Regions from separate parts of the Streptomyces marianii genome, predicted to be linked through region 1. Evidence: predicted binding sites of a transcription regulator. Region 1 holds the regulator's gene; the other holds the start of a gene.
The links. Region 1 encodes HspR, which represses chaperone genes until heat shock. Its sites were predicted from a motif close to TTGAGNNNNNNNNNCTCAA; they were not measured.
Positions count from the first base shown of each region.

Region 2: lon (endopeptidase La) is a predicted target of HspR. The motif match lies at 4,875-4,893, and genes of this name have one in related genera.

Region 1 is NZ_VAWE01000001.1:3,927,107-3,940,968, forward strand. Features, by position in the region: gene clpB (ATP-dependent chaperone ClpB) at 1-1,616, opposite strand, end outside; gene FEF34_RS17525 (pyridoxamine 5'-phosphate oxidase family protein) at 1,758-2,171, shown strand; gene FEF34_RS17530 (Rieske (2Fe-2S) protein) at 2,392-2,712, opposite strand; gene FEF34_RS17535 (helix-turn-helix domain-containing protein) at 2,997-3,983, shown strand; gene FEF34_RS17540 (heat shock protein transcriptional repressor HspR) at 4,516-4,977, opposite strand; gene dnaJ (molecular chaperone DnaJ) at 4,982-6,172, opposite strand; gene grpE (nucleotide exchange factor GrpE) at 6,206-6,871, opposite strand; gene dnaK (molecular chaperone DnaK) at 6,871-8,745, opposite strand; gene FEF34_RS17560 (sugar transferase) at 8,994-9,587, shown strand; gene FEF34_RS17565 ((Fe-S)-binding protein) at 9,671-11,974, shown strand; gene FEF34_RS17570 (FG-GAP repeat domain-containing protein) at 12,198-13,343, shown strand; gene FEF34_RS17580 (Yip1 family protein) at 13,813-13,862, shown strand, end outside.
Region 2 is NZ_VAWE01000001.1:2,741,090-2,759,198, reverse strand. Features, by position in the region: gene FEF34_RS12295 (multifunctional oxoglutarate decarboxylase/oxoglutarate dehydrogenase thiamine pyrophosphate-binding subunit/dihydrolipoyllysine-residue succinyltransferase subunit) at 1-1,342, opposite strand, end outside; gene FEF34_RS12290 (sensor histidine kinase) at 1,635-2,726, opposite strand; gene FEF34_RS12285 (response regulator transcription factor) at 2,723-3,466, opposite strand; gene FEF34_RS12280 (spermidine synthase family protein) at 3,550-4,245, opposite strand; gene FEF34_RS12275 (hypothetical protein) at 4,336-4,602, shown strand; gene lon (endopeptidase La) at 4,916-7,318, shown strand; gene FEF34_RS12265 (helix-turn-helix domain-containing protein) at 7,979-9,010, opposite strand; gene FEF34_RS12260 (M4 family metallopeptidase) at 9,160-11,997, shown strand; gene FEF34_RS12255 (MarR family winged helix-turn-helix transcriptional regulator) at 12,362-12,856, shown strand; gene FEF34_RS12250 (protein phosphatase 2C domain-containing protein) at 12,905-13,717, opposite strand; gene FEF34_RS12245 (sensor histidine kinase) at 14,089-17,424, shown strand; gene FEF34_RS12240 (roadblock/LC7 domain-containing protein) at 17,421-17,903, shown strand; gene FEF34_RS12235 (DUF742 domain-containing protein) at 17,900-18,109, shown strand, end outside.

The sequences.
Region 1 (13,862 bases):
GGGCCGACCTCCTCCTTGACCATGGTGTCCTTGGCGGCCTCCTGCCGGGCCTCGGCCTCGCTGGCGGCCTCCAGCTCCCGCTCCAGCGTCGGGATCTCCCCGTACAGCAGCTTGGACGCGGTGTCGAAGTCGCCGTCGCGCTGGGCCCGCTCGGCCTGGCCGCGGAGTTCGTCGAGCTTCTCCTTGAGCTCACCGACGCGGTTGAGGGACTGCTTCTCCTTCTCCCAGCGCGCCGTCAGCCCGCGCAGTTCCTCCTCCTTGTCGGCGAGGTCTCGGCGGAGCTTCTCCAGGCGCTGGATGCTCGCCTCGTCGGTCTCCTTGGAGAGTGCGAGCTCCTCCATCCGCAGCCGGTCGACGGAGCGCTGCAGCTCGTCGATCTCGACCGGGGAGGAGTCGATCTCCATCCGGAGCCGGGACGCGGACTCGTCGACGAGGTCGATGGCCTTGTCGGGCAGGAAGCGGGAGGTGATGTAGCGGTCGGAGAGCGTCGCGGCGGCCACCAGGGCGCTGTCCGCGATCTGCACCTTGTGGTGGGCCTCGTAGCGGCCCTTGAGGCCGCGGAGGATGGCGATCGTGTCCTCGACCGTGGGCTCGGCGACCAGCACCTGCTGGAAGCGGCGCTCCAGCGCCGGGTCCTTCTCGATCCGCTCGCGGTACTCGTCGAGGGTCGTGGCGCCGACCATGCGCAGCTCGCCGCGGGCGAGCATCGGCTTCAGCATGTTGCCGGCGTCCATGGCGGAGTCGCCGCCGGCGCCCGCGCCCACGACGGTGTGCAGCTCGTCGATGAAGGTGATGATCTGGCCCTCGCTCTCCTTGATCTCGGAGAGGACGGTCTTGAGCCGCTCCTCGAACTCGCCGCGGTACTTGGCGCCGGCGACCATGGCGCCGAGGTCGAGGGCGACCAGCCGTTTGTCGCGGAGGGACTCCGGTACGTCGCCCTTCACGATGCGCTGCGCGAGGCCCTCGACGACGGCCGTCTTGCCGACGCCGGGCTCGCCGATCAGCACGGGGTTGTTCTTGGTGCGGCGGGAGAGCACCTGGACGACCCGGCGGATCTCCTGGTCGCGGCCGATGACGGGATCGAGCTTGCCCTCCCTGGCCGCGGCCGTGAGGTCGGTGCCGAACTTCTCCAGGGCCTTGTACCGGCCTTCGGGGTCGGGCGTGGTCACCCGGCGCCCTCCTCGTGCCTTCTCGAACGCTTCCTGCAGCCTCCTCGCGGTGGCGCCCTCTCCGGAGAGCACCTCGGCGGCCCGTCCGCCCTTGGCGGCGACGCCGATGAGGAGATGCTCGGTCGAGAGGTAGTCGTCCCCGAGCTCCTTGGCCCTCCGGTCGGCGTCGGCGATGACGGCGAGCAGCTCACGGTTGGGCTGCGGGGGCGCGACGGTCGACCCCGTCACGCTGGGCAGGTCCGCGAGGACCCGCTCCGCTCCCGACCGCACCGCGGCCTGGTCGGCGTCGGCGGCCGCCAGCAGGTCGGTGATGTTCTCGTTGTCCTGGCCCGCGAGCAGCGCCAGCAGCAGATGCGCGGGGGTCAGATCGGCGTGTCCCTCGGACACGGCCCGGGTGGTCGCGGCGCTCAGCGCGTCCCGGCTCCTGTTGGTCAGCTCGGCGTCCACGTGCGGCTTCTCCTCCTCGCCTTGGCTGCGTATCGCCCTGACTCTTCTACGGTACACAAAGTTGAGCCGGTTCCGCTCAACTATCCGCATCTCCCCTTCTTCGGATTCGTCGACGGGCACTCCCGCGGGTAGGTTCCGGGCATGGCCATCGACCCCAGCCGCCCCCACGAGTCCTTTCTCGGCTTCTGGCGCGAGTACCACATGTGCACGCTCACCACTCCCCGCCCCGACGGCACTCCGCACGTCGTGGCGGTGGGTGTGACGTACGACCCGGAGGGCGGGGAGAAGGGCGTCGCCCGGGTGATCACCAACAAGAACAGCCGCAAGGTCGCCAACGTGCTGGCCGCCGGGCCCGAGGGGGCGGCGGTCGCGGTCTGCCAGGTGGACAAGGGCCGCTGGGCGACGCTCGAGGGCCGGGCAACGGTCCGCACGGACCCGGAGGCCGTCGCCGACGCGGTCGCCCGCTACGCGGAGCGCTACGGCCGCACGCCGTCGCCGAACCCGGACCGCGTGGTCATCGAGATCGCGCTGACCCGCGCGATGGGCCGGGCGTAGCGGACGCGCACGGCATGGCGGGATGCCGGGCCGGCCCCGCTCCCAGCGCGCAGGCGCCCGCCGCAGGCGCACGGCCCGCGGCACCGTCGTGTTCCGCGCACAGCACAGCGGCGCCATCGTGTTCCGCGCACAGCACAGCGGCGCCATCGTGTTTCAGGTCCACGATGGCGCCGCTGTGTGGGGGAAGCGCCTGAGCGATCTTGAACGACGGGGGAATCGCTCAGGCACTGCGGGGGGTGGCGGTGGTGGTCTCGCGTTCGACCAGCTGGTGGTCGCGCTGGTCGAGATTGACGAAGATCATGCCGTACCGGATGGCACAGCGGACGGGGCGTGGGGCCCCGCGGGGCCGGCGAAGGCACCGGTAGGCGCGGACGTCCTCGTCGTCCTCGCGGGCGACGACGATCGGTTCCCCGAAGAGAGTGACCATCAGCGAGTCGCCACGGTGGGGGATTGCCGTGACGAGGTCGATGAAATGCCACCCGGATCGGTACGCGGTCGCCATCTCCCGCCGGAAGACGCGATCGTCCGGGGGCATGCTCACGCGTCTGCGTCCGCCGGCGCGCTCTCCCAAGTGGGTTCGCCCGGGATCGCGCTCACCGTCATGGGCACCGACTCCCACGTCGGCTCACCGCTCACCGCGAGACCGCCGAGAGCAGCCGCAACGGCTATAGCGCACAGTGCACGAACCATCCTGGTCATGGCCGATCTCCACCTCTATTAATCACTACCTCCCCCCGCGTCTAGAACGATGGCTCACTCCGAACGCCTTCACCAGCGCGGCCAGGCATCATGTTCCTGCAATTCAGGACCCTGAGGGGGGTGCATATGGAGACGAAACAGGGCGATGGGGGAGATAAGCACAGTCACGACGAGCTGTGCGAGGCCGGTAAGAACCTGTATGCGTCCGCTCTGCGCAGTGGCCGCATAGCCCGGTCGGAGGTGACCGACGCGCCGTGCCTCATGGATCTGGGCATGTTGCGCCCCGACCCCGACGACACCGAGTGGCTTCGTCCGGTTCCGCCGTCCGTCGCCCTGCACCAGCTGATGCACCCCATAGAGCGGGAGATCCAGGAGCGCAGACGACTCACCATCTCACTGGCGGAGTCGTTCGAGCCATTCATGACACTGAACGCGCACGATCCGTCCACGACACACGCGATCACCGTCCTCGAGGGACTCCACCTCATCAACGCGACGCTGGACCGGGTCATCGCCGAGTGCCGGGAGGAACTGCTGACGGTGCAGCCGGGCAGCGGCCGCCGGCCGGCGACCCTCCAGGAGGGGCTGCGACGCGTGGGGATGCTTGTCGACCGGGGCGTCTCCATGCGCACGCTGTACCAGCACACGGCACGTCACCACCCGGCCACCATGGCCTACGTGGAGCGGGTCGCCGCGTACGGCGCGGAGTTCCGCACCCTCGAGGAGATCATCGACCGGCTCATCATCGTCGACCGCAAGGTGGCCTTCATCCCGGCACGCAGCGACCGCAGGGTCGCCCTGGAGCTGCGCCACGAGGGTCTGGTGCAGTATCTCGTCGGTGTCTTCGAGCAGTTCTGGCTCCACGGCGTCGCCTGGGACGACCAGGTCGTCGCGTACGCCCCCGAACCGGACGGTGTCAGCGGCGTCCAGCGCTCCATCGCGAAACTCCTCGTCGAAGGCCACGTGGACGAGGCCATCGCCCGCCGTCTCGGGATGAACGTCCGCACGTGCCGGGCCCACATCGCCAAGCTCGCCTCCGCCCTCGGCAGTGGCTCGCGGGCCCAACTCGGCTATCTCATCGCCCAGTCCGGGATCCTGGAGCAGGATCACTGACCACGGACCAGACCGGCTCCGACCCGCCGTCCGTCGCGACCACACCGCGGGTGTCGTCGAAGTCGCCTGATCCGGCCTGCCGTTGGTGCGCATCGCCTGCTCCCCGCGCGGAACCGCAGCCGCGCACCCCGATCGGCACCCGTGACCGGGCTCCCTGGGGCTCGCCGTAGAGCTCAGCCTGTCGCCGGTGCACATCGCGTCGCGGTCCGGGGACGCCGGTAGGGCCGGGGGGACGACCACGGCGAGACGGCACGGATCGCGCCCGGCAGGGGACGGCTGCCGCGCGGCTCCTCCCGCGTCGACACCTTCGCCGGGGAGGCCTTCACCGGGGACACCCGCCACCACCCGGCGCCCTGCTCACAGAAGACCGGTCGCCCCGGTGGGCGAGTCGACGCCTCGACCGGCCCGCAGCGGTCCGCGAGGGCGTACGGGCCGCCGGGTCCCCGGCCCAGAGCGCGTGAGGAGGGACCGCGAGGTCCACACCTCCCGGTCCCTCCTCCGCCTTCCCTGCGCCACGGACCGGCGGGAGCGCTCAGCCGTCCCGCTTCGGCCGCCACACCACCAACGCGCTCGTCTGCTGCACGTCCTGGTAGGGCACCAGGTCGCGCCGGTACGACGCGTGCACCTGGGCCTCGCGCTGCTGCATGGCCAGCGCCGCGCCCTCGACCGCCGCGGACAGTTCCGCGACCTTGGCCTGCAGGGCCGTCACCTGGTTCTCCAGCTCGATGATGCGCTTGATTCCGGCCAGGTTGATGCCCTCGTCCTGGGACAGGGACTGGACCTGGCGGAGCAGTTCGATGTCCCGGGCCGAGTAGCGCCTGCCGCGCCCCGCCGTGCGGTCCGGGGAGACCAGACCGAGGCGGTCGTACTGCCGAAGGGTCTGCGGGTGCAGTCCGGACAGCTGAGCCGCCACCGAGATGACGTACACCGGCGTCTCCTCGGTCAGTTCATAGGCCCTGCCACCGAATCCGGGCTGTCGACGTCGGCCGTCCATCGCGTCATGCTCCCTTCGCAGCCTGGAACAGTTCTGCCCGCGGGTCGTGACCCTCAGTCGCCTTGCGGTACGCCTCCAGTGCCTCACGTGCCTCGTCGCCGAGTTCCGTGGGCACCGAGACCTCCACGGTGACCAGCAGATCGCCCCGGGTGCCGTCCTTGCGGACTGCGCCCTTGCCGCGGGCCCGCATCGTACGGCCGTTCGGCGTACCCGCGGGCAGTTTCAGGGTGACCGGAGGCCCGCCGAGGGTCGGGACCTTCACCTCGCCGCCCAGCGCGGCCTCCGTGAAGGAGACCGGCACCGTGACGGTGAGGTTGTCGCCCCTGCGCCCGAAGACCGGGTGCTCCCCGACGTGGACCACCACGTACAGATCGCCGGCCGGTCCGCCGCGCTCACCCGGTGCGCCCTTGCCGCGCAGCCGGATCCGCTGGCCGTCGCTCACCCCGGCGGGGATGCGGACCTGCATGGTCCGGGACGACTTGGCGCGGCCGCTGCCGTGGCAGACCTCGCAGGGGTTCTCGGCGATCAGCCCGCGGCCCTTGCAGTCCACGCAGGGGTCGGTCAGCGAGAAGGACCCGCTGCCGCCGCGCGAGACCTGGCCGGTGCCGACGCAGGTCGGGCACACCCGGGGCGTGCCGTTCTTGTCGCCGGTGCCCGAACAGGCCTTGCAGGGCTGCTGGCTGGACATCCGCAGCGGGACCGTGGCCCCGTCCACCGCCTCGGTGAAGCTGAGCGTCACCTCCGACTCGATGTCCTGGCCGCGGCGCGGCTGGGTACGGGGCCCCGTGCCGGCCCCGCGGTTGAACAGGCCGCCGAAGACGTCCCCGAGTCCGCCGCCGAAGCCGCCGGCGCCGCCGGCGCCGGCGCCCGCGCCCCCGGTCTGGGCGCCCCCGAAGAGGTCGCCCAGGTCGAAGTTGAACGTTCCTCCGGCTCCGGGACCGGCCCGGAAGCCACCGTTGCCGAAGAGCGCCCGCGCCTCGTCGTACTCCTTGCGCCGCTTGGGGTCGCCGAGCACGTCGTTGGCCTCGGAGATCTCCTTGAAGCGCTCCTCGGCCTTCGCGTCGCCCTTGTTGGCGTCCGGGTGGTTCTCGCGGGCGAGCTTCCGGTACGCCTTCTTGATCTCCGCGTCGGTGGCGTCCTTGGGGACGCCGAGGACCTTGTAGTAGTCCTTCTCGACGAAGTCCTTCGTGCTCATCGACGTCCCTCCTTCCGGTGCCTGCCGCCTGCGTCAGCCCTCGTCCGGGCCACCGCTCTCCTCGTCCGTCGCCTGCTCGGCCGCCTGCTCCTTCGGCTGGGCACCCGGCTGCGGCTCGGCCACCGCGACCCGCGCCGGCCGGATGGTCCGCTCGCCGATCCGGTAGCCCGGCTGCAGGATCGCCACACAGGTCGTCTCGGTGACGTCCGGCGCGTAGCTGTGCATCAGGGCCTCGTGGACCGTCGGGTCGAAGGGCTCGCCCTCCTTGCCGAACTGCTGCAGCCCCATCTTGGCGGCGACGGTCTCCAGCGATTCCGCCACCGACTTGAAGCCGCCGACCAGTTCGCCGTGCTCGCGGGCCCGGCCGATGTCGTCGAGCACGGGCAGGAGCTCGGTCAGGAGCTGCGCGACCGCGATCTCCTTGACCGTGATCCGGTCCCGCTCCACCCGACGGCGGTAGTTCTGGTACTCGGCCTGCAGCCGCTGCAGGTCCAGCGTGCGCTCGTTGAGCGCGGTCCGGACCTGGTCCAGCTGGGCCGTCAGCCCCGCGTCGGCAGCCGTGCGGGCCGTCTGTGCTGCGTCCCCGGCCTGGGCCGCCCCCTCGTCCGCGGAGGAGGCGGCGGCCTGCGCCGCGTCATCGGGAGTGGCGCCGGAGGGGACGTCGGGCTTCTCCTCGAAACCCGGGGTCTCCTCCGTCATCAGGCAGCGCCACCCTTCTGGTCCTTGTGGTCCTTCTCGTCGTCCACGATCTCGGCGTCGACGACGTCGTCGTCGGCCTTCGCCTGGGAGGCCCCGGCGTCCGCGCCGCCCGCGGCCTGCTGGCCCTGGGCGTCGGCGTACATGGCCTGGCCGAGCTTCTGGGAGACCGCCGCGACCTTCTCGGTGGCGGTACGGATCTCCGCCGTGTTGTCGCCCTCGGCGGACTCGCCCTTCAGCTTCTCCTTGAGCTCGTTCACCGCCGTCTCGACCTCGGTCTTGATCTCACCGGGGACCTTGTCCTCGTTGTCCTTGAGGAACTTCTCGGTCTGGTAGACGAGCTGCTCGGCCTGGTTCCGGGTCTCGGCGGCCTCACGGCGGCGGTGGTCCTCCTCCGCGTACTGCTCGGCCTCCTGGCGCATCCGGTCGACCTCGTCCTTCGGCAGCGAGGAGCCGCCGGTGACGGTCATCTTCTGCTCCTTGCCCGTGCCCAGGTCCTTGGCGGTCACGTGCATGATGCCGTTGGCGTCGATGTCGAAGGAGACCTCGATCTGCGGGACGCCGCGCGGGGCCGGCGGGAGGCCGGTGAGCTCGAACATGCCGAGCTTCTTGTTGTACGCCGCGATCTCGCGCTCGCCCTGGTAGACCTGGATCTGCACGGACGGCTGGTTGTCCTCGGCCGTCGTGAAGATCTCCGAGCGCTTCGTCGGAATCGTCGTGTTGCGCTCGATGAGCTTGGTCATGATGCCGCCCTTGGTCTCGATGCCGAGGGACAGCGGGGTCACGTCGAGGAGCAGGACGTCCTTGACCTCGCCCTTGAGGACACCGGCCTGGAGGGTGGCGCCGATCGCCACGACCTCGTCCGGGTTCACGCCCTTGTTGGCCTCCTTGCCGCCGGTCAGCTCCTTTACGAGCTCGGCGACGGCCGGCATGCGGGTCGAGCCGCCGACGAGGACCACGTGGTCGATCTCGGAGAGCTGGATGCCCGCGTCCTTGATCACGTTGTGGAACGGGGTCTTGCAGCGCTCCAGCAGGTCCGCGGTCAGCTGCTGGAACTGGGCGCGCGTGAGCTTCTCGTCCAGGTGCAGCGGGCCCTCGGCGGACGCCGTGATGTAGGGGAGGTTGATCGTCGTCTCGGTGGAGGACGACAGCTCGATCTTCGCCTTCTCCGCGGCCTCGCGGAGACGCTGGAGAGCCATCTTGTCCTTGGACAGGTCGACGCCGTGCCCGCTGGCGAACTGCTTCACCAGGTAGTCGACGACGCGCTGGTCCCAGTCGTCACCACCGAGGTGGTTGTCGCCGTTGGTGGCCTTCACCTCGACGACGCCGTCGCCGATCTCCAGCAGCGAGACGTCGAAGGTACCGCCACCGAGGTCGAAGACGAGGATCGTCTGGTCGTCCTTGTCGAGGCCGTACGCCAGCGCGGCGGCGGTCGGCTCGTTGACGATGCGCAGGACGTTCAGACCCGCGATCTCACCGGCCTCCTTGGTGGCCTGGCGCTCGGAGTCGTTGAAGTACGCGGGGACGGTGATGACGGCGTCCGTGACCTTCTCGCCCAGGTACGACTCGGCGTCCCGCTTCAGCTTCTGCAGGATGAACGCGGAGATCTGCTGCGGGTTGAAGTTCTTCCCGTCCAGCTCGATCGCCCAGTCGGTGCCCATGTGGCGCTTCACCGAGCGGATCGTCCGGTCCACGTTGGTCACCGCCTGACGCTTCGCGACCTCGCCGACGAGCACCTCACCGTTCTTGGCGAAGGCGACGACGGACGGCGTGGTCCTGGCGCCCTCGGCGTTGGTGATGACGGTGGGCTCACCGCCCTCCAGAACGCTGACGACGGAGTTAGTCGTGCCCAGGTCGATGCCGACCGCACGTGCCATTTCGATTCCTCCAGTGGACTTGAGTGGAACTGGCTCAAGGATGCACCAACCGCCTCACGGCGTCAACAGACCTGAGTCGAGTCGACTCAACTATAGTGCCGCCCCTCTTCGCCTGCCCGCCCGGCGCGGCCTGCACACACCCCCAAGCCCACCGTGCCATCGTTCTGCAAAGCACGCGAAAGGTTCATAGACGCGTCTTACTGGACAGAAACCACCAGGTATCGACTGAGAAAAGACAGAACGGTCAGGTGAGTGCCTTGCGTCCCGTGCAGTCGGCGCGATCGGCGGGACCGGCCCCATGGGCCCCGACCGCGCGGCCCCCGGACCCCAAGCGTCTCCTCGACCTGACCCTCGGCACACTGCTGCTGATCCTCGCCGCACCACTGCTGGCCACCGCGGCCTGCTCCCTCGCCCTGCGCCGCCCACCCGGTGGGATCGTCGCGCGGGAGCTGAAGACGGGGCTCCGCGGGTATCCCTTCACCGTCCGCTCACTGCGCACCCGCCGCTGGCGGCTGGATCTGCTCTCCAGACTGCCCCATGTGGTCACCGGCGAGATGTCCCTGGTCGGCCCGGCGGCCCTGGCTCCGGAGGACCCCCGCGCAGCCGCCCCCTGGCGGCAGACCGTCCGCCCCGGCCTCACCGGCCCCGCCCAGCTGCACAGGCGCTCGACGCTGCCCTGGGACGAACCGGAGCTGCTCGACCAGCACTACGTGGAGCACCATTGGATCGGGCTGGATCTGGCCGTCCTGGCGCGCACGCTTCCGGCCCTGCTCCCGCCCCGCACTCAGGGTGCCCTGAGCGACGCAGATCACCGCCCACCTGGCTACAGTGCGACGGAATAAGTGGGTACGCTCGGCACGGACTGGATAAGTTACCGCTTAGTAAGTGCTGATTCCCCACCCTCGCAGGCCCGAGGAGCCCCCAAATGCAACTCGCCGCGATCATCGTGTCGCTGGTCCTGACCGTGGTCGGCGTTGCGCTCATCGCCCGAGCCGTCGCGCAGATCTACCGGTTCGTGAAGCTCGGTCAGCCCGTGCCTGCGGGCAGCCGTACCGACGATCCCAAGGCCCGTACGGTCACCCTGGTCAAGGAGTTCCTCGGCCATACCCGGATGAACCGCTGGGGGATCGTGGGCTTCGCCCACTGGTTCGTCGCGATCGGCTTCCTGACGCTGCCGCCGACGCTCGCACAGGCGTACGGCCAGCTGTTCGAGGCCGACTGGACCCTGCCGGTCCTGGGCGGGTTCCTGCCCTTCGAGATGTACATCGAGTTCATCGGCCTGATGACCGTCGTCGGCATCCTCGCGCTCATCGCGATCCGGCTGCTGAACCTGCCGTCCCGCGCGGGCCGCAAGTCGCGCTTCGCCGGCTCCAAGGCATGGCAGGCGTACTTCGTCGAGTACGTCATCCTGACCATCGGCCTCGCGATCCTCGCCCTCCGCGGACTGGAGGGCGCGATCCATCACGTGGACCACTACGAGGCCGCGTACTTCGTCTCGTACCCGCTCGTCCTGGCCTTCGACGGGCTGAGCGTCCCCACCCTGCAGACGCTGGTCTACTTCACCGCCATGATCAAGATCGGCGTCTCGCTGATCTGGATGATCACGGTGTCGCTGAACACCAACATGGGTGTGGCCTGGCACCGCTTCCTGGGCTTCCCCAACATCTGGTTCAAGCGCAACGCCACCGGCGAGACCGCGCTGGGCGCCCTGCAGCCGATGACCTCGGGCGGCAAGGAGATCGACTTCGAGGACCCGGGCGAGGACGACGTCTTCGGCGTCTCCCAGGTCGAGCAGTTCTCCTGGAAGGGCATCCTCGACTTCTCCACCTGCACCGAGTGCGGCCGCTGCCAGTCGCAGTGCCCCGCCTGGAACACCGGCAAGCCGCTCTCCCCGAAGCTGCTGATCATGTCGCTGCGCGACCACGCGCACGCCAAGACCCCGTACCTGCTGGCCGGCGGCGGCAAGACCATGGAGGGCGAGGAGAAGGCGTCCGAGGAGCAGCTCAAGGACGTCCCGGCCGCCGCGCTGGCCGAGGCCGAGCGCCCGCTGATCGGCACCGCCGAGGAGAACGGCGTCATCGACCCGGACGTGCTGTGGTCGTGCACCACCTGCGGCGCGTGTGTGGAGCAGTGCCCGGTCGACATCGAGCACATCGACCACATCGTCGACATGCGCCGCTACCAGGTGATGATCGAGTCCTCGTTCCCGTCCGAGGCGGGCACGATGCTCAAGAACCTGGAGAAGAAGGGCAACCCCTGGGGCCTGGCCAAGAAGCAGCGCGTCGAGTGGACCAAGGAGGTCGACTTCGAGGTCCCGATCGTCGGCAAGGACGTCGAGGACCTCACCGAGGTCGACTACCTGTACTGGGTCGGCTGCGCCGGCGCCCTGGAGGACCGGGCCAAGAAGACCACCAAGGCCTTCGCCGAGCTGCTGCACATGGCGGGCGTCAAGTTCGCGATCATGGGCGGGGACGAGAAGTGCACCGGTGACTCCGCCCGCCGCCTCGGCAACGAACCCCTGTTCCAGCAACTCGGCCAGGAGAACGTGGCCATGCTGAACATGGCCTTCGGCGAGTCCCTCGGCGAGGACGGGGAGGTGGACGAGTCCACGAAGAAGCCGAAGGCCGCCAAGAAGATCGTCGCCACCTGCCCGCACTGCTTCAACACCATCGCCAACGAGTACCCTCAGCTCGGCGGTGAGTTCGAGGTCATCCACCACACCCAGCTGCTCCAGCACCTCATCGACGAGGGCAAGCTGATCCCGGTGACCCCGGTCGAGGGCCTGATCACCTACCACGACCCCTGCTACCTGGGCCGCCACAACAAGGTCTACACGCCCCCGCGCGAGATCATGGACAAGGTGCCCGGCCTGCGCCAGCAGGAGATGCACCGCCACAAGGAGCGCGGCTTCTGCTGCGGCGCCGGCGGCGCCCGCATGTGGATGGAGGAGCGGATCGGCAAGCGCATCAACACCGAGCGCGTCGACGAGGCCCTGTCCCTCAACCCGGACATCGTCTCCACCGCCTGCCCGTTCTGCCTGGTGATGCTGTCCGACTCGGTCAACGGCAAGAAGGGCGAGGGCAAGGCCAAGGAGTCCCTCCAGGTCGTCGACGTGGCCCAGCTGCTGCTCGACTCGGTGAAGACCCCGGCCGGCCCGGGTGACGACGGCGACGCGGACGACACGGCACCGGCGGACTCGCCGGACCCGGAACCGGAACCCGTGAAGTAGTCGTCCGCAAGGACGAGCGGCAAGCGGCCGGATCTGCCTCGGGGGCAGGACCGGCCGCTTCTGCGTGTGCGGCGACGTGGCACCGGGCCGCTCCCGGGCCCGGCGAACTGCCGGCCATCCGGCCATTGGCTGATGCATCTGACAGGGGCATGATGATGCGGCCCGGGGTTCCGCTTCCCGGGCCCGGCAAAGCGGATGGACGAACGGGAGTGGTGCCGTCGTGGTGCGTCTACTGCGCAAGGCCGCGCTGACGGGCGCGGTCGCGCTGCTGCTGGCGCCGCTGGCCGGCTGCGGCCTCGTCCCGCCCTCCCGCTCCGGGCCCGAACGCCAAGCCGCACCCCGCTCGGCCCCGCCGCGGGCCCTCGCGGACCAGGCGGCGCCCCCGGCCCTCCCGGTCCCGCGCGGCGGCGGCAGCCGTGTACCGGAGGACTTCAACGGCGACGGCCACCGGGACCTCGTCCTCAACGACCTGGTCAAGGCGCCCGGAGCGGGCCACGACGACGACGCGGGCATCGGCATCGTGTACGGCACCGGCGGCGGCACCGCGACCGCCTCCGCCACGAAGGGCCCCGTCTCCCCGGCCGTCCGCCAGCTCCTGTCGCCGCGCGCCAACGGCGCACCCGTCGCCGGCACCCTGCCCGCCGCCTTCGACGCCGCCGCCGCGTGCGACCTGGACGGGGACGGCTTCAGCGACCTGGTCGTCGCCACGGACCCCCCGTACGACGGCACCGGACGCCCGCCCGTCCCGCTGCAGCTGCTCTTCGGCAGCCCGTCCGGACTCACCGGGAGGGCGGTCGTCCTGCGGATCCCCGAGCAGGCCCGGTACGGCAACGAGTGGCCCGACCACCCCGTCTGCGGCGACTTCGACGGCGACGGCGCCCAGGACCTCGCGGTGACCGCGAGCGAGGGCCGGGTGAGCTTCCTGCGCGGCCCCTTCGGACGCACCGGCGCGCCGCGCGGCGCCACAGCCGCAGCGCCGGGTGCGGGCCCCGTGCTCGCCGCCCCCACACCGCGGCCGGACACGGACGGCGACGGCTACGACGACCTGGTCCACGCCACCGGCCCCCTGGTCCCCGGCGCACAGGCGGAGGGCGCGCTCCTGCGCGGCGGCCCCGACGGCCCCGGCCGGCCCGGCGGCCGGTACACGTTCCAGGCCGTGCCACTACCACCCGCGCCCCCGCTCCCGGCCGGCGAGACCGCCCCCGTCACCGAGTTGCTCCGCCGCGCGGACTTCGACGGGGACGGGCGCGCGGACATCGTGACCCGTACGCACCGGGGCGAGAACGCGGACGTCATCGCCGTCCACCCGGGCGCGGGGGACCGGCACCGGCCCCTGGTCACGTTCAGCACCTCGGTGTTCCTCGGCTGAGGCGGGGCGACGGGCGGCCGAGTGGAGACACGGCCGGCGCAGCCCCCGGGCCGAAGGCCCGGGACAGCCCCGGCAGCCGCAGGCCGCACATGGCCCGGAACAACCCCGGCACCGCAGGCCGCACATGGCCCGGAACGGAGGTCCCCGGCACTCGGAGAGCCGAGGCCGCCGCTCGGGAGCCGCAGGCCGCACATGGCCCGGAACAACCCCGGCACCGCAGGCCGCACATGGCCCGGGACGGAGGTCCCCGGCGCTCGGAGAGCCGAGGCCGCCGCTCGGGAGCCGAGTCACCGGCGCCCCGGGAGAGAGTCACCGGCGGTCGCGAGGGCCGCCGGGTCCGTGGCCCCCTGTGCGGACCTCCGCCGGACCCCCGGGATCCCCCTAGGGGATGTCACAGCTCGGCCGCAAAGGTCCCCCGGTTACCCGGCTCCGGACACCGGACACAGCGGGACCGGGTACGTTCGAATGCGTGGCTGGATTCAGGATCGGACGCGGCCGGGACAACAACCGCACCCCGCA
Region 2 (18,109 bases), 1.2 Mb from region 1:
GCTTGCGCTGGCGGTACTCCAGCGGGTCGGTGTCGGCCATGACGTGGCCGCGGACCCGGTAGGAGTGGATCAGCTCGAAGACCCGGGCGGCCTTGGTGACGTCGTCGTCGTGCGAGGCGTCGATGTCCTTGAGCCAGCGGACCGGCTCGTAGGGGATGCGCAGCGCCTCGAAGACGTCGTCGTAGAAGCCGTCCTCCCCGAGGAGGAGGTTGGCGACGATCCGCAGGAACTCGCCGGACGCGGCGCCCTGGATGACCCGGTGGTCGTACGTCGAGGTCAGGGTCATGACCTTGGAGACGCCCAGCTTGTTCAGGGTGTCCTGGGAGGTGCCCTGGAACTCGGCCGGGTAGTCCATCGAGCCGACGCCCATGATCACCGACTGTCCGGGCATCAGCCGCGGCACGGAGTGGACGGTGCCGAGGCCACCGGGGTTGGTGAGCGAGACGGTGACGCCGCTGAAGTCGTCCATCGTCAGCTTGTTGCTGCGGGCGCGGCGGACGATGTCCTCGTAGGCCTGCCAGAACTCGAAGAAGTTCATGGTCTCGGCCTTCTTGATGGCCGCGACGACGAGCTGCCGGTCGCCGTTCGGCTTCACCAGGTCGATGGCGAGGCCGAGGTTCACGTGCGGGGGCTTGACCAGGACGGGCTTGCCGTCCTTCTCGCCGTACGACCAGTTCATCGACGGCATGGCCTTGATCGCCTGCACCATCGCGTACCCGATGATGTGCGTGAAGGAGATCTTCCCGCCGCGGGCGCGCTTCAGGTGGTTGTTGATGACGATCCGGTTGTCGAAGAGCAGCTTCACCGGGACGGCGCGGACGGACGTCGCCGTCGGCAGCTCCAGCGAGGCGTTCATGTTCTTCGCGACCGCGGCGGAGGGGCCGCGCAGCGGCAGCATCTCGGGACCGTCGGGTGCCCCCGCGGCCGGAGCGGCCTTGGCGGCGGGCTTGGCCGGAGCGGCGGCGGGCTTCGCGGGCGCGGCGGGCTTCGCCGGCGCCGGCGCCGGTGCCGCGGCGGCGGGCTGCGCGGGAGCGGCAGGCGCCTGGGCCGGTGCTGCGGGTGCCTGGGCGGCGGGGGCCTTGGGAGCCGGAGCCTGTGCGGTGCCCGGCGTCTCGGTGGCCGTCGCGGCCGGTGGCGCGGTCTCGCCGGCGGCCCCGCCGCCCGGCTTGTAGTCGGCGAAGAAGTCCCACCAGGCGCGGTCGACCGAATTCGGGTCCTGGAGGTACTGCTGGTAGATCTCGTCGACGAGCCACTCATTGGCACCGAACGCGGCGGCGGGGTTCTTCCCCTGCCCGTCGGGGTCGGTCGAAGTACTCGAGTTACTGGGGGACTGAGACGACACGGCGGCAACCGCCCTCTTCCGCTTCACAAGGTGATGGACAGCGGAAATAAAGGCTACGCCTACGCGGCGGGGAGGTGCAGGCCGGGCGTGGTCATCGTCGCCTAAGTCACACCTGGCAACCGGTTTCGGCGTAGGAAATGGCGGGAAACAAACGTGGTTCCCCTGCGGACTGGGTACAGCGGAACACGGCTGCGGCCCCGCGGGCCGCACCCTTGTCCTGCTCCCCGGACGTATGGACGCAGGACGCGCCTGTCCGGTTCGCCACGGGCTTCGCTCCTCTTCGAACCCTACGTCAACCGCACGGCGCGGGGTTCCCCGGAAGAGTGACCCTGATGCGGCAGCCTCGTGTCGATTCGGCCACGCCGATGCGGCCGCCGTGCAACTCCACCGCCCAGCGCGCGATGGCCAGGCCCAGACCCGTGCCCCCGTCGCTGCCCGAGCCCTGCTTCGACGGGGCGCTGCCCCGGTTGAAGCGCTCGAAGACCTTGTGCCACTCGGACTCGGGGATCCCGGGTCCTTCGTCCTGGACCTCGAGGTCCAGGGACTCGGCCTGGAGACCCCTGCGGGCACGGACCGTGACCCTGCCGTGCGGAGGGGAGTGCTTGACCGCGTTGTCGATGAGATTCGCCACGACCTGGTGCAGCCGCTCGGCGTCCGCGTGCGCGGTCAGCTCGGGCGGGAACACGTCCAGGTGCAGATGGACGTCCTTGCGGGTGTGGCTGCCGGATCCGGAGGACAGCCTGCGCTGCCCGGCGGCCAGGTTGGCCTCCTTCAGCACCCCGGACAGATAGGGCCAGACCTCGAAGCGCCGGGCCTTGAGCGTCACGACGCCGTTGTCCAGCCGGGAGAGGTCGAGCAGCGTCTCGACCAGCCGGGACAGCCGCTCCGTCTGCTTCAGCGCGGTGCGCATCGTCTCGGGATCGGCCGCCGAGACGCCGTCCACGACGTTCTCCAGCACCGCGCGCAGCGCCGCGATGGGCGTGCGCAGCTCGTGCGAGACATTGGCGACCAGCTCCTTGCGGTGCCGGTCCACGGCCTCCAGGTCGTCCGCCATGCGGTTGATCGTGGAGGCGAGGTCGCCCAGCTCGTCGCGGCGGCCGTCGCCCCGCACCCGGCGGGTGAAGTCGCCGTGGGAGATCGACTTCGCGACGGTGTTCATCTCGTCCAGCGGAGCGGTCAGCCCGTGCGCCACGAACTGGGTGATCAGCAGCGTGGTGATCATGGCGAAGACCGTGATGTAGCGCAGCTCCGCCCCGGTGCGGAAGGCGACCAGTGCCAGCCCGGTCGTGATCAGCACGGCCGCGACGACCAAGGCGCCGAGTTTGGTCTTGATCGAGATCTCCACCGCCCTCAGCCGGGACCGGAGCCGGCTTCGCCGGATCATGGCGCCGGGGTCTCCAGGGCGTACCCGACACCGTGCACGGTACGGATCCGCTCGGCGCCGATCTTGCGGCGCAGCGCCTTGATGTGGCTGTCGACCGTGCGGGTGCCGGAGGCGTCCGCCCAGTCCCAGACCTCGGCGAGCAGCTGCTCGCGGGAGAGGACCGCACGCGGGGTGTTGGCCAGGCACACGAGCAGGTCGAACTCGGTCGGCGTGAGGTGCACGTCCTCGTTCCGGACGCGGACGCGGCGCTGGGCGTGGTCGATCTCCAGCTCACCGAGGCGCAGGATGCCGCTGCGGGGCGTCACGGCGGCCAGCGCGGCGCGCTCCACCCGGCGGAGCAGGACGTGCACCCGGGCGGCCAGTTCGCGCATGGAGAACGGCTTGGTCATGTAGTCGTCGGCACCCACGCCGAGCCCGACCAGCATGTCGGTCTCGTCGTCGCGGGCGGTGAGCATCAGCACCGGGACGGGCCGCTGTGCCTGCACGCGGCGGCACACCTCGAGGCCGTCGAAGCCGGGCAGCATCACGTCGAGGATCATCAGGTCCGGCTGCCAGGCCTCCGCGGCGTCGACCGCCGCGGGGCCGTCGTTCGCGGTCTGGACGAGGAAGCCCTCGGCGCGCAGACGGGCCGAGATGGCGTCGACGATGGTGGTGTCGTCCTCGACCACCAGCACCCGGCGCTGGGCACTTCCGGTCGGCTGCGCCGCCGCGCCGTTGCTGCTGGTGTGTGTCTGCTCCATCGCCCCGCCCCTGTCGCGCACTGCGAGCTGCGTGTAGATCGGTGTGTCAGGTAGGCAGCGTAAAGGCACCGACCAGGTCCCGGCTACGCAGGGCGAACTGCCAGGTGGACCACGTCAGGTACGCCTCGGGCAACCCGGATCTCTTCGGTTCTTACCCCGCTGAATCCGGCATTCCGCAATGAGTCCTCGAAATTTCGGGAAGGCTGCGCCGACCAGACGGCGAGGACGCCTCCGGGGCTCAAACACCGTGCACAGGCGGCCAGTCCGACCGGCGAGTAGAGGCTGCCGTTGTCCTCGGTGACGGTCCAGTCCGGGCCGTTGTCGATGTCGAGGCAGAGCGCGTCATACGTGTCCGAAGTGTTATGGAGGTACCCCACCAGGTCCGTGTGCAGGACGGTGGTGCGCGGATCGGCCAGTGCCGCGGCGGAGATGCGCTTCAGCGGGCCCGACGTGTGCCATTCGATGATCGCCTGTTCCCGCTCGGCGACGGCGATCCGCGACCAGCCGGGCTCGGCGGCCGCGCGGGCCAGGGAGAAGCCGACCCCCAGTCCGCCGATCAGCACGGACGGGTCCGGTCGGCCGTCGAGGGCCTCGTACGCGGCGTCCATGAGGAGCCGCTCGGAGCGGCCGTCCGATGTGTCCATCAGGAAGCAGCCGTTGGCGATGATCTCGTGGATCTCCCCGTCGGGGCCGCCGCGTTCGCGCAGGACGACTTCGCCGAACGGTCCTGAGCGCCGGTCGAGGGTCCGTGGGGCGGCGTCTTGGCTGAGAGGCTCCATGGACCCCCAGGCTAAGGGCTGCCCCGCAATCCCTGCGGAACCGGGGCGCGGCGTCGGATGCGGTGCGTCGCAGGGCGGAGAGTCGCCCTCGTGCCGGGTGCGTTCGGGCGATTCGACAACGCGGCGAGGCGCCGTGGCCGTCGCCGCGCGCCCGCCGGGTCCGGGGCCTCCCTGCTCGCGGGCGTGTCGCTGCTCCTGGTGCTGGACCTGCTCGCCTACGAGGCCCCGCTGGGCAACTGGGCCATCCCCCGGCCGTGCTCTCCGGTCCGGCGAGCCGCCCGGCGGTGCGCCGGTGGGCACGTGCTCGTGACACTGCCGCAGGGAGCGCCGCCCCCCGGGGGAGGTGAGGCCCGCTGAGCCCGGCGTACGGGGGCCGGGGCTCCGTCCGCCCGTGGGGAAGGCGGGGCGGAGGCCTCAGGGCTCGGCGACCGGCTTCGCCGCTCCGGAGGAGCGACCCAGCCGTCCCCCCAGGCCTGGCCGGCCTGTGTCATAGATACAGCCTATGTAATAGGTGCATATCTCAAATGCCTATTACATCGTGCCTATCGCGTCCGGTCGGGCGCCGTGGGCGGCAGGTGGTATCGCTCACGGCGAACGCCCCCGGGGGAACATCGGTGAGTCCCTTTGCATTGAGTCCGTGTAACTCAACTTGACTGCCGAAGGGGAGATCATGGCTTCGACGTCCGCACCGCTCACCCTGCCCGTGCTGCCACTCGACGACGAGGTCGTGCTGCCGGGGATGGTGGTACCGCTCGACCTGTCGGACAACGACGTACGGGCCGCGGTGGAGGCCGCCCAGGCGGCAGCCCGGGCGGAGCCCGGGAAGCCGCGGGTGCTGCTCGTGCCCCGGATCGACGGCACCTACGCCGCGACCGGTGTGCTCGGCACCGTCGAGCAGGTGGGACGGCTTTCCGACGGAGACCCGGGCGCCCTGATCAGGGGCCACCGCCGGGTACGCGTCGGGGCCGGCACGACCGGCCCCGGTGCCGCCCTCTGGATCCACGGCACCCTCATCGACGAGAGCCTGCCCGACCCGCTGCCGGGCTCGGTCACCGAGCTCGTGAAGGAGTACAAGGCCCTCGCCACCAGCTGGCTGCGCAAGCGCGGAGCCTGGCAGGTCGTGGACCGCGTCCAGCAGATCGACGACGTTCCCGCACTCGCCGACAACGCCGGCTACTCGCCCTTCCTGAGCATCGCGCAGAAGGTCGAGCTGCTGGAGACCAGCGACCCGGTCGCCCGGCTCGGGCTCGCCACCGAGCAGCTCCGCGAGCACCTCGCCGAACAGGACGTGGCCGAGTCCATCGCCAAGGACGTCCAGGAGGGCGTCGACAAGCAACAGCGCGAGTTCCTGCTGCGCCGCCAGCTGGACGCCGTGCGCAGGGAGCTGCGCGAGCTGGGGGGCGAGTCCGACGGCGACGAGCCCGACGACTACCGTGCGCGCGTCGAGGCCGCCGAACTCCCCGAGAACGTCCGCGAGGCCGCCCTCAAGGAGGTCGAGAAGCTCGAGCGGTCCAGCGACCAGAGCCCCGAGGGCTCCTGGATCCGCACCTGGCTCGACACCGTCCTCGAACTGCCGTGGAACGAACGTACGGAGGACGCGTACGACATCCTGGGCGCCAAGGCGGTCCTGGACGCCGAGCACGCCGGCCTGGACGACGTGAAGGAACGGATCATCGAGTACCTGGCGGTTCGCAAACGGCGCTCCGACCGCGGGCTCGGCGTGGTCGGCGGCCGGCGCGGCGGCGCGGTCCTCGCGCTCGTCGGCCCGCCCGGCGTCGGGAAGACCTCGCTCGGCGAGTCCGTCGCCCGTGCGATGGGACGCGAGTTCGTCCGCGTCGCGCTCGGCGGCGTCCGGGACGAGGCCGAGATCCGCGGCCACCGGCGCACCTACGTCGGCGCGCTGCCCGGCCGGATCGTCCGTGCCGTCAAGGAGGCCGGGTCCATGAACCCGGTGGTCCTCCTCGACGAGATCGACAAGGTGGGCTCCGATTTCCGCGGGGACCCGGCGGCGGCGCTGCTCGAGGTCCTGGACCCGGCGCAGAACCACACGTTCCGCGACCACTACCTGGAGGTCGAGCTCGACCTGTCGGACGTGGTCTTCCTGGCCACGGCCAACGTCCTGGAGTCCATCCCGGAGGCACTGCTCGACCGGATGGAGCTGGTCAGGCTCGACGGCTACACCGAGGACGAGAAGGTCGTCATCGCCCGCGACCACCTGCTCCCGCGCCAGCTGGAGCGGGCCGGTCTGGAACCGGGCGAGGTGACCCTCGACGAGTCCGCGCTGCGGAGGCTGGCGGGCGAGTACACCCGCGAGGCGGGCGTACGCAACCTCGAGCGCGCGGTCGCCAGGCTGCTGCGGAAGGTCGCGGCCCAGCACGAACTGGGCGAGCGCGCACTCCCGTTCACGGTCACCGACGGTGAACTCCGCGCGCTGATCGGCCGCCCGCACCACGTGCCCGAGTCCGCCCAGGACCCGGCCGAGCGCCGCACCGCGGTGCCGGGCGTGGCCACGGGGCTCGCGGTCACCGGCGCCGGGGGCGACGTCCTGTACGTCGAGGCGTCGCTGGCCGACCCGGAGACCGGCGCCTCCGGACTGACCCTGACCGGTCAGCTCGGCGACGTCATGAAGGAGTCCGCACAGATCGCGCTCAGCTTCCTCCGCTCGCACGGCGCGGAACTGGAGCTGCCCGTCGGAGATCTGAAGGACCGCGGCGTGCACATCCACTTCCCGGCGGGTGCGGTCCCGAAGGACGGGCCGAGCGCGGGCATCACGATGACGACCGCGCTGGCGTCGCTGCTCTCCGGGCGGCTGGTCCGCACGGACGTGGCGATGACCGGTGAGGTGTCGCTGACCGGACGGGTACTGCCCATCGGCGGCGTGAAGCAGAAGCTCCTCGCCGCGCACCGTGCCGGGATCACCACCGTCGTGATCCCCAAGCGCAACGAGGCCGATCTGGACGACGTCCCCGCCGAGGTCCTGGAGAAGCTGGAGGTCCACCCCGTGACGGACGTCCGCCAGGTTCTGGGGATCGCCCTGTCCCCGGCAGAGGTGCAGGTGCCGGCCGCGGCGTGAGCCGCGGGGCACGGCCCTTCACGGGGTCGCCGTACACGGGCCCGCTCCCGCGGGCCGTGTACGGCGACCGCCTTTCCGGGCCCTCCGCACCGGGACCGGAGGTCTGGGCTCTTGAGCGGGCGGGGCGGGCGTGCGCGTCGGGGCGGTGCGGCCCGTGCAGCGGGCGGGCTGTCCGCCCCGTGGGCCGGTTCGGCTCGTTGAGTGGGCATCAGTGTCCGGCCCGGCCGCCGCTCCCTCCGTTTCCACGGGCGGGGCCCGCTCCCTCCGTTCAACGGGCGGTGCCCGCCGGCACCCGCACGCGGACCGCCTCGTCGTAGAGGGCCCTGGCCCGTGCGCCGAACAGCACCGCCGTCGACTCCGTGTCCGTGTCGCCCCCGCTCAGCACGCCGATCACCCGCCCGGGCCGGGCCGGATCGACGTGGTCCGCCGGCCAGGGTCCCCCGCACCGAGCCGTGCCCGACCGGCACCACGTCAGGATGCCCGGAGCGCCACGGGGACGGCAGTCATGCCGCCGGGTGCCGGAAGGGAGGAACAAGGGGGAACGGGGAGAGGGCGGCCGGTACGCATTGCCGCGCCGAACGGCGCCTCGTCCCCGGTGCTCCGGGCCGACGGCACGGCGGGTCGCAGCAGCACCGGTTCCGCGTGGCTTCCGGCACACCGTCACGAGCCGTCGAGCCAGCCCCGCAGGCTCGCCCGGGCCCCGGCCTGGAAGCGGGTCTCGGCGCCGAGCGACTCCAGCAGCCTGCTGATCCGCCGCCGCGCGGTGTGCACATGGACGCCCAGCCGGCGTGCGATCGCCTCGTCCTTGAGCCCGGCCGCCAGCAGGGCCAGCAGTTCCCTCTGCTCGGCGGGCAGCGCCCCGCCCGCCGGTGGAGGCTCCGGGGGCAGCGCCCCGCCCGCCGGGGCCGCCCGGTCCCACACCGTCTCGAAGAGCGGCACGAGCGCGTGGCGCAGCAGCGCGTCCCCGACCACCAGTGCGGATGCCCGGGGGTCCGCCGCGTCCCCCGGGGGCAGCAGTGCGGTCCGCCGGTCGACGGCGATCAGCCGGGTCGGTACGGACGGGGCGACCCGGGCCCGAAGCCCCCGCGCCACCAGCGCGTTGAGCGTCCGGACGCGCTCCGGCGCGGCGAGACCGTCCCGGTCCAGGACGGCCCGTACGCTCACCCCCCGGTCCAGCAGTCCCCCGATGCCGGACCCCGGCATACGGAAGATCCCGTATCCCGGTCGGCCCCTGACGTAAGGCGGGCGGTCCAGGACGACCACTTCGCGTTCCGCGGACGCGAGCAGGTCGTCGGCCCGCTCCCCGATCGCGCGCTGCCCCGTGATCACTTCGATGCCGCTCCCCGGAACGGCCGGCGATCCCGCCGTCAGACGTCCCGCCAGCTGATCGGCGGTCATCCGTAATCGCTCCAGTTCGGCCGATTTCATGTGCAGTTCGGCCTGACGGCGGTGGATGAGGGTGCGGATCGCGGCGGCCGGCGCGGTCGGACGGGGCAGCGTCCCGCCCCCGAGCGGCGGCAGTGCGAGCCCGTGCTCCACGAGCCGGTGGAGCGCCGCGTCCACCTCGTCCCTCGGCAGCCGGAGGTGCAGGGCCAGGTCCTCGGCCCCCTCCGCCCGTTCCTCCAGCAGGGCTTCGTACGCGCGCTCCTCGGTCGCCCCCAAACCGAGGTAGTGCAACTCCGCCTCGATCATGCGGGGATTCTCACTCCGCCTTCACAGGACACACAAGTGGGCATGTCCACTTCTCAACGCACCCGCCGCATTGATCGGTTGACGCCTCACGGGTTGCATGGCCATGACCACCTGAACCGGCTTACCAGCACGTGGGAGGGGTACGTACTGTGCGCAAGCCCAGGCACAACCAGGCAAGACCGGCACTCGGCGTCACCAGGGGGACAGGGGCCGCGGCGCTCCTGGCCGCTGCCGGTCTCCTGATCACCGCGGTCCCGGCCCAGGCGGCGACCCCGCCGCCGGCACCGCCCGTCGAGGTCGTCCCCGGGGAGGACACCGCGACACCCGCTCTCGTCGAGGGGCTGCGCGAGCCCGTGGACGCCAAGGCCGCTCCGGCGGACGCGGCCCGCGGGCACCTCGCGGCCAAGGAGGGCCGCTACCGCATCGCCGAACCGGGACGGGACCTCGCACCCGTCCGCACGCTGAAGCGGGGCGCGGACGAAGCCGTACGGCTCCAGCAGAAGCACCGGGGGGTACCGGTCCTCGGCGGCCAGTACGTGGTGCGGATGGAGACCTCCGGCGGCAAGCGCGTCGTCACCGGCACCTCCGGCAAGTACTTCACGGGGCTGACCACCGGCACCGAAGCCGCGGTCACCGAGGACGTGGCGGTGCGCCGCGCGGTGAGCGCCACCGCGGCCCGGCTCGGCAACTCCCGGCTCACCGAGGCCGACGCCATCCGCAAGGAGGGCGAGAAGTCGCAGAAGGCGCAGGCGCTCACCGGCACCGCGGGCGGCCTCGTCGTCATCCCGCGGGGAGACGGAGTCCTGGCCCGCCATGTGACGGTGCGCGGCACGAACCCGGTGACCGGCGAGCCGGTGCTGGAGGAGGTGTACGTCGACGCGCGGTCCGGCTTCCCGGTGCTGCAGTACAGCGGCATCAAGTCCGTCACCGGGCCGATGGCCGCGGCCGCCCGCCCGGCCCGGGCGGGTACCGCGCCGGCTGCGGCCGACGAGCCCGCGGCCCCCGCCGCCAAGGGCAGCGGTCTGCGCCTGGACGGCGCCAGGGTCGACCTGGAGCTCAGCCTCGACGCGGCGACCGGCCGGTACGGCATGATCGACCACGCCCGCATGGCCGACACCAGCAAGAACACCCTCAGCACCTGGGACGCCTCCAGCCAGGACGTCGGCGACGTCTCCGGCCAGTGGCCCAGCGGCATCAAGGTGTTCGAGTCCGCGACCGCCGAGTTCGGCAAGGCGGCCACCGAAGCGGGCGCCGTCGACGCGCACTGGGCGGCCGGACAGGTCTACGACTACTACAGGAAGCAGCACGGCCGGAACGGACTCGACGGCCGGGGTTCCACCGTGAACTCGCTGGTCGGCGTGACCCTCTTCGGAGGCTCGTACGTCAACGCCTTCTGGGACGGTCAGAAGATGGTGTACGGCTCGGGCGACGAGGAGTTCAAGCCGCTCTCCGCCGATCTGGACGTCGTGGGCCACGAGATGACCCACGGAGTTGTGGAGAACACGGCCAACCTCGTCTACGCCGGCCAGTCCGGCGCGCTGAACGAGGCCGTCGCCGACTACTTCGGCAACGCGATCGACGTCACCGCCTCCGGGCGGTCCATGGACGACCCGGACGCGGGCCTCATCGGCGAGGACCTGTGCCGCACCAAGAGCGCGCGGGACTGCGCCCTGCGCGACCTCGACGACGGCGCGACCACCTCCAAGAACTTCCTCGGGGTGACGTTCGGCACCGACAACGGCGGCGTCCACCTCAACTCCACCATCTTCTCGGGCGCACTGTGGGACATGCGCCAGGACCTCGGAGGAGAACTCGCCGACCGGATCGTGTACAAGGCGCTGTCCGAGTACATGACGCCGCTCGACGGCTTCACCGAGGGCCGCAACGCGGTGCTGGCCGCGGCGAAGGACCTCGGCGTCACCGCGAAGCAGCGGAACGTGGTGAAACGGTCCTTCAGTGCCCACGGCATCGTGCCCGGCTGGGAGGACGCGCTCGGCGTCGACACCGACCGGCTCCTCGGCAAGCTGAACATCAGCGGCACGGGAGCCCAGGCCGGCGGCGGCTGGTGGACCGCGTCGCAGTCCAACGACGACGGCTCCGAGCCCTACTCGGTCTACGCGGGCCGGGCGGACGGCTCCGGCCATCCGAAGCTGATCAGCCCGAACGACGGGCGCTTCCACGTGTACCCGGCGACGGACGGCAGGAACGTCGTCTGGGTGGCCTACGGCACCACGAGCCTGGACATCCTCTCCCGTCCGCTCGCCGGCGGCCCGATCAAGAAGCTGTACACCTCGACCGGCGACATCTCGGGGCTGCGGGTCGAGAACGGCGTCGTGGTCTTCGAGAGCTTCGGCTTCTTCGGCGATCGGCACGTCGCCTACCTCCGGCCCGGCGACACCCGGCCCACCTACGCCGACGGCGGCAGCTTCTTCCTGGCCACGGCGCTCCCGTCGATCTCGCAGGGCAGGATCGCCTACGCCAAGCTCTACCCGGGTGAGACCGGCTACCTGCTCGGCGTCGAGGTCCTGGACCTGAAGACCGGCACCAAGACGCTGACGGGGCAGCTCGGCGAGCCCCAGAGCCTCGGCCAGACCGGCATCAACGGCAAGCACGTCTTCTGGCTGACCGACGAGAACCTCAACGACACCGGCCAGATGGGTGTGCGCCGCGCGGATCTCGACGGGGGCAGCGTCTTCGACATCGCTCCCGAGGCGAAGCCGCGGGCACTGCACGGCGTCGACCTGACCGTGTCCGAGGACGCCGTCACCGTCAGCAGCCAGACGCCCGACACCCAGTGGCGCAACGAGACGCTGTCGAAGCTGTGGCAGCTGACCACGGACGGCAGCCGGCTGGAGCGCGTCTCCTGCAACCGCGGTGAGCAGATCTCGCCCGCCGCGGTGTCCGGCAGGCAGGTCGTGTGGCTGGACGGCACGACCGGCTTCACCGACCTGGTCACCCGCACCCGCCCCGCGGGCCGCTGCGGCTGATCGATCCCGTTGACCGGAGCCCCCGGTGCGGCGCTGCCGCACCGGGGGCTCCGCACGCGGACCGCGGCTTCCCGGCCGGACGGGACTCTCGGAACACGCTCCGGGGGCCGGCGGGTCCGGGGTCGGGCCGTCGGTGCGTGCCCCGACGCGGTCCGGTGCTCCGGTGCCGTGCGAACCGCGGTCGAGGGGCGGAAAGCGGCACGATGTGAACATGGCAGAAGCAAGCCCCGGGTCGGAGGGACGGGGCGGCCCGGGAGCCCGCGCCTGCCGTTGGCCCACGCCTGCGAAATACTGGACGAGCTGCGGCGACGGCGGCCGCCGAAGGAAACTTTCATCGCCGGGAAAGCGCGCGAAGGGTGCTGACGTGCACGGAAGCGGTACGGGGAACGGACCCGAGCCGAGGGGAGGGAACGGCGTGGACCAGGGGGTCTCGGTATTCCTCGCTCTGGAAAGGGAGTTGGCTGTCTTCCTGCGCCGGGCCCGGGCGAGCTCCGGCGAGATGGCCCGCGAGGTCCATCCCGAACTGGAGCCCGCCGCGTACGGACTGCTCGTACGGCTGGAGGAGTCCGGAGCCCAGCGCGCGACCGATCTCGCCGGCTACTTCGGGGTCGGCAAGGCCACCATGAGCCGGCAACTCCGCGCGCTGGAGGAGCTGGGACTGGTCACCCGCGAGCCCGATCCGGCCGACGGGCGTGCCTCCCTCGTCGCCCTGACCGACGAGGGACTCACCAGGTTCCGGGCCGTACGGAAGGCCCGGCGCGACCGGTACGTACGGAAGCTGGCCGGTTGGGACCGCGGAGAGGTGGCCGAGTTGGCCCGTCTGCTGCACCAGCTCAACGCCCGCTCCGAGGAGGGCTGAGGGTCGTCCCGCGGTTCCCGGCCGGTCGCCGGCCGGCCGGGGCGACGGTCAGGCCCGCGGGCCTTCGGCGGCCGGGTCCTGAAGCTCCGCGTACACCACCGTCGCGTCGTCGTGGGTCTTCCAGCGCCCCGCCCCGCCCCGCAGCGCGTCCGCGGACTCCAGCGCCCGAACACGGCCGACCAGCCCGTTCGGCCCCTCCTTGCGCAGCAGCGCCATGAGGTCGGCCCAGCTCCCCTCCTCGAAGAGGTCGGTCCAGCGGGACGCCCCGTCGGTGAGCGCCGCCACCGCCCGCACCTCGGTGCGCGGGGTCGTGCCGGTGACCGCGTGCACCGCCACCCCCGGGTCCGCGGCCGCCGTGAAGAAGCCGCCGTCCTGGTTGCGCAGGGCGTCCGTCGCGCTGACCGAGCGAAGGACCTCCCGCGGGATGCGGTCCAGCCGGTCGTCCAGCACGGCGCGCACGAGGCCGTCCGGCGATTCCGTCAGCAGCGTCGAGTCCGAGAGGACCAGGTGCTCGACCGCTTCCGCGTCCCAGCGCACGACGACGACGGTTGCTTGAGGCGTGCGGACGTGAGAAAGGTCACACGTGTCGCGATGTGTGTCGGCGGTACGCCGAATGGACAGGGCCAGAACCTCGGTCAGGGGCATATCCCTCCGCGAACCGGACAGTTCGAGCAGCGCTCCGCCCAGGCGCGAGGTGAACCAGGGGACGCCGTGCACACAACCGTCGTCGCCGCGGGGCGGCGTCACCCCGTCCAGGACGACCAGCGATCCGCCCTGGCCCGAAGCGGGGAGGGCGAGTGACGCCCAGTCCTCGTTCGGGCGTTCGGCGGTGCCGGGCACGGTGACGAGTTCGAAGCGCATGATCCCAGTCTGCATGAGCCGACACGATTCCTTCACGAAGCCTGCCAGTGCCTCCAATTGGTCTCCACCACCGGCTCGACCTGGGACTTCTCCGTGGAATCGACTTCCCGCCGAGCTGCGGGCGGGCATCCTGCCAAAGCCTGGGCCCAAGGTCCAACCGACCCTCCGTGAGGGTGGGAAGTGCGATCGCGAATGAGTTGTTTGCCAACTCCGGAGTGATGTTCACTCGTTCGTGTGGCGGAGCGGCCGATGCGCGTCCCCCTCTTGAAGCCGCTGGAATGGTCGTGGACCGTGCCAGGGGTGGGGGACTCTCATGATGACCAGCCGTCACCTCTGCTTCATGGGCGGACGAGTCAGGAATGCGAGCACCGGTGCAGAAGAAGCGGCCTCGGGGCAAGGGCAGCATGGGCAGTACGGCCTCTTCGGGGCCCGTGGCACCTCAGGTGCCTCCGGCGCCCGCGATCCCCTCGGCGACGTCGGAAGGCCCTGCCAACCCCGTGCCCCCGGCGTTCACGGAGCCGTCGGCCGAGGCCCGTGCGGCCTCCGACCCCGCGCTCCTCCCCGGCGGACGGCCCGTGCGGGTGCGCCGCCGGCTGGTCGCGGGCGTCGCCGCGGTGACCCTCACGGTCGCGGCGGCCGGTGCTCCGGCGATCCTCCTCGCCTCCGGCGACCTGACCGAGTCCCAGCGGCTCGTCACCCTCGCCGAGCTCAACCGGCAGGCCGTGACCCTGGCCCACTCCCTCGCCGACGAGCGCGACGAGGTCACCGCGTACATCGCGGCCGGTCGCGAGGACCAGCAGGGCGGCAAGAAGGACCGCCGCGAGGTCTCCGCCAACCTCAGCGCCCGCGTCGACCGGCAGATAGACGAGATCCGCGGAAACGTCCCGGCCGCCCACGCGGACCTGCGCCGCGACCTCGGCGCCGTGAACTCCGTCCGGCGCACCGCTCTCACCGGCAAGGGCACCGCACTCGAGGCACACAAGGCGTACAACGCCATCGTCGAGGGGCTGCACGCACTCGCCGACGAGCTCGCCGAGAAGACCCCGGCCCGCGCCGCCGACGCCACCCGCGCACCCGCCGCCCTCGGCCACGCCGTCGAGCAGGCGTCCGCCACCCGGGGTCTGCTGCTCGCCGCACTGTCCGTGCCCGGCCCCGCGAGCGACGGTCCCTCCTTCGACCCGGTCACGGGACTGCCCGTGGAGGACGAGGACCGCGCCGAGTCCGAGGCCGCACGGACCGTCCTGAGCTCCGCAGCGCAGCAGGCCCGCGTCCGCGAGCTCGCCGCACTCGCCGACTTCGACCAGGCCGCGAGCGCCTCGGCCCGCGGACAGCTGACCGGCACCGTCACCGGGCCCGACGTCAGGACGGCCGAGTCCTATCTCGCCCGGCTCACCGACCAGCCCGAACTCTCCGAGAAGGACCTCAAGTCGGACCGCGAGAAGGTCGACTCCTCGCTGTCCGCCAGGATCGAGCAGATGCGCGGCGTCGAGTCGGCGCTCGCCTCCGCCCAGGTCGAGCGTCTTGAGCAGCTCCGCGACGACGACGTCACCGCCCTGGAACTGCGCATCGCCCTGCTCGGCGGCTGCCTCCTCGTTGTGGTCGGCATCTCCGCCGCCGTCGCCCGCTCCCTCACGCGCCCGCTCGCCGTGCTCCGTATCGGCGCCGCCCGCCTCGCCGGCGCGCCCGAGGGCGAGGAACCGATCCGCTTCACCGGCCGCAACGACGAGTTCGCCCAGGTCGTACGGTCCCTCAACACCCTGCACGGCAGACTGGTGGACCTCGCGGCCCGAGGCCGGCACCTGGACGCCGAACACGGGGAACTGGCGGCCGCCCGGGAGGAGTTCGCCGCCCAGCGCGCGGAACTCCGTGAGCGCACCGCCGAGGTCACCGAGCAGCTGGACAGGCTGCGCCGCACCGTGGGCCACACCTTCGTCAACCTCTCCCTGCGCACCCTCGGTCTCGTCGAGCGTCAGCTGGGCGTCATCGAGAGCCTGGAGGAGCGCGAGCAGGACCCGGACCGGCTCGCCACCCTCTTCAAGCTCGACCACATGGCCACGGTGATGCGCCGGCACAGTGAGAACCTGCTGGTCCTCGCCGGTGCCGAGCACGGCCACAGCCACCCCGGCCCGGTCCCGCTGGTCGACGTCATGCGGGCCGCGGTCAGCGAGATCGAACGGTACGAGCGCGTCACCATCCAGTCGCTGCCGCCACACGCCCATGTCGCGGGGTTCGCCGCCGACGACCTGAGCCACCTCGTGGCGGAACTGCTGGAGAACGCCGCCTCCTTCTCGCCCCCGGACGCCCAGGTCCAGCTCTCCGGATGGCTGCTGGAGAGCGGCGAGATCATGCTCTCCGTCCAGGACGAGGGCATAGGAATGTCCCCCGACCGGCTCAAGGAGCTCAACGCGCGGCTGGCGTCCACCGAGCGGGCCGACGACCTCGACCCCGGTGAGGGCGGCGAGGGACTGGGTCTGAGGGTGGCCGGTCTGCTCGCCCGCCGCCACGGTGCGCGCGTCCAGCTGCGCGAGCAGAAGGGCGGCGGGATCGCCGCCGTCGTGGTCCTCCCACAGGGGCTGCTGCCCGAGGGGGCGGCGACCGCCACGAGGCAGACGGCTCCGGTGCCGGGAGCCGGTCCGGCGGTCAACCTTCCCGGCTCGGTCGCGGAGGCCAACTCCAACGCGCTGCCCGGCCGTCGCCCCGCAGCCGGCGATCCGCTGGTCGCCGCCGCGGAGAAGGCCGTCCGGGACGCCGGTGCCGGCGAGCCGGAGGCCGCGGCCGTCGCACCGCGGACCACGCCCGTCGTGCCGGGCCCCCGGCAGTCACCGGAGGCGGAGACCGGGGCGGGCGTCGGCACCGGGGCGACCACGTCCGGCACCGGGGCGGGCGTCGGCACCGGGGCGACCACGTCCGGCACCGGGGCCTTCGAGCCGGAGTCCGGGGCGCCGCCGGTGGGCGGCGCCGCCGAGGCCGTGCCCGAGCGCTCGCCCTTCGCGCCAGAGGCGGCCGCCGGTGCGTACGCGCCGGGCGCTTCCGGGGCCGACCCCCTTCCCGGTCCCGAGGGCTTCACGGCCCCGTCCGGCGTGGGCGCCTCCGCCCCCGACGCCCATGACGCCGCGCCCGAGCGCTCGCCCTTCGCGCCCGGGCCCACGGACGCTCCGAGCGGCTTCCGGCCCGAGGCCGGTTCCCGTGCCGCCGACGAGAACCCGTACGGGCACGCCGAGGAGGACGCCCACACCGACGAGCCCGTCACCTCCACCCCGGAGACCACGCTCCAGGTCCGGCTGCCCCACCCCATGCCGGAGCCCGACGCCCACGAGCGCGACGAGGCGGGGGCGGCCCCCGGCCGCAGGCACGGCGGGAGCGCCGCCGACGGCGCGGACGCCGCCGCACACGAGACGCCGGACACCGGCGCCGTCACGGAGACCACCGCGCCCGCCGACCCCGCGGTGACACCCGAGCCCGTCACCGACAAGGGGCTGCCCAAGCGGACGCCCAAGGCCGTCGCCCCGCTCGGTGGCCAGAAGGAGCGGCGCAGGTCCGTCGACGCAGAGGAACTGCGCCGTCGGCTCGGCGGCTTCCACCAGGGCGCCAAGGACGGCCGCCGCGACGTGGCGGCGGAGCTCGCCGACACCGCCCGGACACACGGCACGGAACAGAAGTCGCAGAGCGAGGAATCGGGGGACACCGTCGAGGAGGCACACAGTTGACCGCGACAGGAACCTTCGGGCTGAGCAGTGAGGCCCGTAACCTTCACTGGCTGTTGGGCAACCTCGTCGAGGAGGTACCGGGGGTGCGCGCCGTCGCCGTCGTCTCGTCCGACGGGCTGCTCCTGCTCTCCTCCGACCCGGCCCGGAACGCCGCCCCCGTCACGGCACCCCGCCAGGACGGCCCGCGCGGTTCCAGTGCCGACCTCGCCACCATCGTCTCGGGCATCGGCAGCCTCACCATCGGTGCGGCCAAGCTCATGGACGGCGGCGGCGTCAAGCAGACCATGGTCGCGATGGAGGAGGGCAGCCTCTTCGTGATGTCGATCAGCGACGGCTCGCTGCTCGGCGTGGACGCCACCGCGGACTGCGACATGAGTGTCGTCGCGTACCACATGGCGCTCTTCGTGGGCCGCGCCGGACACGTACTCACCCCCGAAGTCCGCAGTGAGCTGCGCAAATCGTTGGAGAGCGCCAAGTGACGTCCGCCGCCCAACCCGCCCCCAGGCTTCCTGTCCGGGGTGAGGGCAAACGCACCGCCCGCGTCCGCCCTTACTCGCTCACCGGAGGCCGCACCCGCTTCGGCCACGTGCTCCTCGTCGAGACGTTCGTCGCGGCCCTGGAGGCGGGCGAGGAATGGGGTCTCCCCGCCGGAGGCAGGGGAAGCAGGGAGCTGACGAACGGCAAC